2 linked regions of the Pigmentibacter sp. JX0631 genome follow. The protein of the gene in region 2 interacts with the protein of the main gene of each other region in a pairwise test. Links are inferred from orthologs where the notes say so. Each region holds a gene or a part of one and is shown on either strand. Other genes may lie near its edges.

What was found. Proteins that work in one complex are often made in the same cells at the same time.
Region 1: the proteins of fliM (region 2) and fliG interact in binary tests that used the Escherichia coli proteins (3 or more experiments, as listed by UniProt). The link is inferred for Pigmentibacter sp. JX0631 from one-to-one orthologs.

Annotation. Positions count from the first base shown.
Region 1 is NZ_CP123622.1:3,009,485-3,012,402, reverse strand. The notes cover bases 29-2,867. They hold fliG (flagellar motor switch protein FliG), read right to left. Parts: upstream 2,028-2,867; coding sequence 1,029-2,027; downstream 29-1,028. Other genes in these bases: QEJ31_RS13050 (ABC transporter substrate-binding protein), read left to right, coding at 2,210-2,867; QEJ31_RS13060 (FliH/SctL family protein), read right to left, coding at 29-1,018. Also shown: more of QEJ31_RS13060, read right to left, coding at 1-28; more of QEJ31_RS13050, read left to right, coding at 2,868-2,918. UniProt on the Escherichia coli protein: FliG is one of three proteins (FliG, FliN, FliM) that forms the rotor-mounted switch complex (C ring), located at the base of the basal body.
Region 2 is NZ_CP123622.1:2,076,140-2,079,049, forward strand. Bases 18-2,848 are described here. They hold fliM (flagellar motor switch protein FliM), read left to right. Parts: upstream 18-861; coding sequence 862-1,836; downstream 1,837-2,848. Other genes in these bases: QEJ31_RS09060 (flagellar basal body-associated FliL family protein), read left to right, coding at 103-858; fliN (flagellar motor switch protein FliN), read left to right, coding at 1,836-2,285; QEJ31_RS09075 (flagellar biosynthetic protein FliO), read left to right, coding at 2,307-2,848. Outside these bases: more of QEJ31_RS09075, read left to right, coding at 2,849-2,910. UniProt on the Escherichia coli protein: FliM is one of three proteins (FliG, FliN, FliM) that forms the rotor-mounted switch complex (C ring), located at the base of the basal body.

The DNA.
Region 1 (2,918 bases), 930 kb from region 2 along the record:
AATGTTTTTTTAGCCTTTGAGCATCATGAGAATTAACTTGGATTGTAAGATTTGAATTAGTATCTATTTCTTTAATAACATCATCAAAAATTCGAAAAAGAGTAGTATCACTAGCTTTAATCTGTTCACGAATTATTTTTTCAGAACAAAGTTTTAATATTTCTAGAAATATTTCTTTTCCTTCTGATATTAAAGTTGTTTTTAATTCATCCATTTTCAATGCAGCTTCTGAAATATTTGCAAATGCTTTATCATATTTAGATTCAACTGCTACCAATCCTTTTTCTTCTCCTACTTGAAATCCCATTCTGTTACCTTCATCTATCCCAACTTTATACCCTTCTTCTTTTCCTATTTTTTCACCTTGTTCAAAACCTTCTTTACGTCCTTCTTGAAAGCCATCTTCTTTAGCTTTATTTAATTCTAATTCGAGAATTTTTGGATCTACATTTTCTTTAACTTTATCTTCTTGCAGTAATGGTGGTTGAACTTCTTTTTTCTCTTCTGTAATATTTTCTTTAGGAAATACTTTTAGTTTATTTTCACTTTCTCCTAATGCCATGTCTTTTTTTTCGCTCAAATTTGGATCAAATTTGTTATCTTCTTTTTTATTAATTTTTTTTTCTTTATCTTTTTGTTTTTCTTTACCTAATTTTACTTCTTCAACATGCTCTAATTCAGCTAATTCTAACGCCATAGCTTCTTCTTCATCCATTAATGTTCGCCGCCTTCTCTTCAATGCTTCTCTTTGCCCACGCTTATAATCTTCAGTCATGTCTCTAGGAATTAATGGTTTTGATTTTCCGGCAAATGGCTTTTCGAATTCTTTTGCTGAAATAACTTTTTGAGTTATCTCCAAAGGATCATGCATTTTTTCTAAAATAACTGAGCGCTTCACATTGTCAGGAAAAATTATACTTTGCTCATTAAAATGTAACCATGGATAACTATCCATATCTAATAAACTCATCATTTTTTCATCTGACTTTTTTACTAATTTCCCACTTTTGCTAGCCATTTTTCTCCCATTATACTAACGCATTTTCTCCACTAGCTGAAATAACAATTTTCCCTTCATCGTTTAATCTTCTTGCAACTTGAACTATTGCAAATTGAGCCTGCTCCACATCTGAAATTTTTGCAGGGCCCATTATTGTCATTTCTTCTCTTAAATTTTCAGCTGCTTTTTGAGACATATTCTTGTAAATTAATTCTTTTACACCTTCTGAAGCTGTTTTTAATGCAAGTTTTAATTGTTCAGGTTTAACTTCACGAAGAACAGTTTGAATTCCTCTATCATCAATTTTGATCAAGTCATCAAAGACAAACATTAGCTTTCTTATATTTTCAGCAAGATCAGGGTCTCTTTCTTCTAATCTATCTAAAATATTTTCTTGAGTAGCTTTATCCATTAAATTTAGCATTTCAACAATAGGATCAATACCACCAACTTTTGAACTTGTTACGTTTCCTAGACGCTGGATTTCATTGCGTAAAACATCATCAATTTCATCAATAATTTCAGGTGAAACACTTTCTAAACTGGCAACCCGTAAAATTAATTCCGTATGTAAACTTTCAGGTAATATTTTTAAACATTCTCCAAATTTTTTTGGATCCAAATGTGCTAATATTAATGCCATCGTTTGTGGGTGTTCACTTCGTAAAAAATTAGCTAAAGTTTTAGGATCTATCAATTCTAGGGATTCTAAATTTGCATTTGAAGTCAATGAAAGCTCATCAATTAATGCATTAGCTTGGTCACTTTTAAATGCAGACTCAATCAAACGTTTTGTAAAATCATTGCTTCCAAGAAAATATTTTTTGTTAGATTGAAGTATTTGATAAAACTCTTCCATAACCATATCAATTACATCACTGTCAACTCTACCTAAACGACTCATTGCGCTACCGATACGTTTTATTTCAAATTCAGTCATATGTTTGAAGATTTCAGCTGAAATTTCTTCACCAAATGCTAAAAGTAAAATTGCTGCTTTCTGCGGTCCAGTATATTTTATTGCCACATGCTCACCTATGTAGATATTTATTTAAATTTAATGCCAAATTTATAACTTGTTAAGGAAGAAAATTTCAGTTTGTCAAAATTAAATTAGGTAATTTTTGCCAAATGTATATCAAATTTTTGTCTATATTTTTTTTAATTTATGCTTTATTATTATTTTACATTTAGAAAATTGGATTAAAAATGAAAAATAAAGCTAGCAAAGTAATAATAAAAATATTTTCATTTACAATTCTTATTTTATTATTAAGCAATAACTATGCAAGAGCTGAAATACCTCCAGATATAAAAAAAATAATATCAAGAGGAAAAATAATCATAGCAATTAATGGAATTGATTATCCCCCATTTTTCTACGAAACAAAAAATAGTAAATTAGAAGGTATAGATGTAGACATTTCTAAAGATATAGGAAAGTATCTTGGAGTAAATGTTGAATTCGATAGATCAGCTAAAACTTTTAAAGATGTTGTTAAATTAGTAGAAAATGAAAAAGCTGATTTAGCAATAAGTGCATTAAGTGGAACTTTAAACCGCGGAATATCAGTAAGGGTTTCAAGTCCATATTTTTTACCAAACCAAGTAGTAATAACAAATAGATTACTTGAACTAAAAATTAATAATGATGTTAAAATACCTCCTGAGAATGGAAAAATTGCTATATTAAATAATGCAGCATATGAAGATTTTGCAAATCAAAATTATGAATTTTTTAAAAATAACTTTAAAGATTTTTCGGTTGTGAAATATGACTCTCTGGAAAACGCCTTTAATGATGTTATTGAAGGAAAAATATTAGGTCTTTATGTAGATGAAATTTATGCCAATAATTTACTAGCCAATGATAAACGTGCTAATTTATTTGTGCGAAAAAAAATAGTTACTGACGCAG
Region 2 (2,910 bases):
CACGACATTAAGAACAAACCTGCTTCGTATTTTTATGGCAAACTAGTCTCAAGAAGGCAATAAAAAGTTTAATTTATCAATTAAAAATTGCAGGGTAGGCTAATGGCTGAAAAAGATGAGAAAAAAGCTGAAGCAAAGAAAGAAGAAAAGCCAAAAGATCCTAATGAAAAGGAAGAGAAAAAAAGTCGATTGGCTCTATTTGCTGGAATTGGTGGTGTTTTGCTTGTGGCTCTTGGAGTAGGCGGCTTTTTTGTATTTAAGACAATTTCAGGAAAGAAAAACACTGAATTAGCTGCTCAAGGTACTAGTCATGATGATCATGACAAGAAAGACTCAAAAGACGCTAAAGATGACCATGGGAAAAAGGACGAAAAGAAGGACGAAAAGAAGGACGAAAAGAAGGACGAAAAGAAGGACGAAAAGAAGGATGATCATGGAAAAAAGGATGAAAAGAAAGATGATCATGGAAAGAAAGACGAAAAGAAAGATGATAAAAAAGATGATCCAAATAAAAAAGATGATGGAAAAAAAGAAGAACCAAAAGGAACAGCTAATTTCGGCGACACTTTTATGGTTCAGAGATTGGATTTAAACTTAGGAAACTCCATTGAAAATAGATTCATTAGAATTGCAATTGCAGTTGAATATCGAGGCGGTGAAAATCAAGGATTCGAATTAAAAAAACGCGAAGCTCAAATTAAAGATATTGTTATTACAGCAGTAACAAGTAAAACCAGGTTAGTTCTTATCTCCGAAAATGGTAAAGAAAATCTTAGAAGAGAAATTCTAAATAGAATAAATGAAGTAACAGATAGGCCAGTTCAAAACGTATATTTCACCGAATTCTTTGTGGAGTAATGCATGGATCAGGTATTAAGTCAGAATGAAGTCGACGCCTTATTAAATGCAGTTTCTGATGGAAGAAATGATAGCGATAGCGGACCAAAAGATGCTTCTGGTATAGTTCATTACGATTTAGCAAATCAAGATAGAATTATTCGTGGGCGAATGCCAACGTTGGATATTATTCATGATCGTTTTATAAGACTATTTCGTATTTCATTATCCGCAGCATTAAGAAAAGTAGCAAATATTGGTGTGAATAGTTCTGGACCAATTAAATTTGGCGAGTTTATGAATTCACTCCCTCTTCCTAGTTGTCTAAATATTTTAAGAATAGAACCTTTGCGTGGTTCTGCTGTAATGGTTATTGAAAGTAAGTTACTTTATGCATTAGTCGATAGTTTATTTGGTGGATCAGACGTTCCTTACACAAAAATAGAAGGTAAAGACTTTACTCAAATAGAAATTAAAGTTGCCCGTCGTGTTGTTATGTCTGCTGTAGATGATCTTGAAAAAGCATGGGCTCCTGTTTTCCCATTAAAAATAACTTATTCACGTACTGAAATTAATCCACAATTTGTAGCGATAGTTCCTCCAAGTGACGTAGTTATTTCTACCGCTTTTGACGTGGAGCTAGAAAAAATGAGTGGCTCAATAAAGCTTGTGTTTCCTTATTCAACTCTTGAACCAATTAAATCAAAACTAAGTGTTGGATTTCAAAATGAGCAATTAGAAGTAGATCATATTTGGATTAATAGAATTAAAACTCAACTTATGGGCACAAGTGTAAATATGATTTGTAATCTAGGAAATTGCTGGATCAATCTGCGAGATTTGATGGAATTAGGTAGAGGCGATGTTCTTATTTTAGATAGAGATGCTGATAAACCATTAGATATTATGATTGAAGGAATTCATAAATTTCGTGGTGTTCCAGGAATAATAAGAGGTAATAAGGCAATTAAAATAACAGAAATAATTGGAGATTATTAATGGCTGATTTAAATGAAGGATTTCGACCTGAAGATTTTGGTTTAGACGCTGGCGAAGAAGGAGATGCTGGAGCTGCTGCTGATGCGGCTGGAAGTGAAGCTTCGCCACCTGCTACAGCTGGTGGAGGATCTAATCCTCCAATGGCAAAAGATGACGATTCAATGAGAAATATTGATCTTTCTCGCATGAAAATGGTTTTAGATGTTCCACTTAAAGTAACAGTTGAGCTCGGTCGAACAAAACTTCTTGTAAATGACTTACTGCAATTAGGGCAAGGTTCGGTTATTGAATTAGATAAAATGGCAGGAGAGCCAATGGAAATTTATGTCAATGACAAGCTTGTTGCAATGGGAGAAGTTGTCGTTGTTAATGAGAAATTTGGGGTACGTTTAACCGATGTCATGAGTGGTGTTGGAATGGATGAGGCTCATTCCGGTGAAAGTGTTTAAATTTTGAAAGAGGTATAAATTATGTCAATTAAAAATTATGGATTAATAATAGCTCTGCTTCTTTCAATAAATAGTAAAGCCTCATCAGAGGAAAATTTAGAAAATTCTGTCCCACCAATACAATACCCAGAAAAAAAACGTGATGAAATGCAGGTACGAAAAGAAATTAAAAATTCATTTATTAAAAGTGAAGATTTAAATTCGAATTATCCACAACTAAATTCATTAAATCAAATTCCTAGCAATGAAGGTAAAAAAAACTCTTTGCTTGAAAATAATGAAAGCATAAAAAAAGGTAGTGAACCTATAACAGATTTAAAAGGGCAAAAAACATTTGATGAATTAATTGGTCAAAATATATCAAAAAAGAAAAATGAAGCTTCTAAAAAAAATATGAATGTTACTCTAAAAGAATCAGAGCAACCTAGTAGGCAATCAGAACTTTGGAAAGTTTTTTTAATTTCAACAATTTTTATTTCAGTTTTAGCATTAATAGGCTATTTATTGACAAAAATTAGAAAAAAAGGATTCTTATTCTCAAATAATAAGAATGAAAAAGTAATGGATATTGTTTCTACTCTTTCCATCTCACCAAAAAGACAAGTTATGATTTTAAAGATTAGAG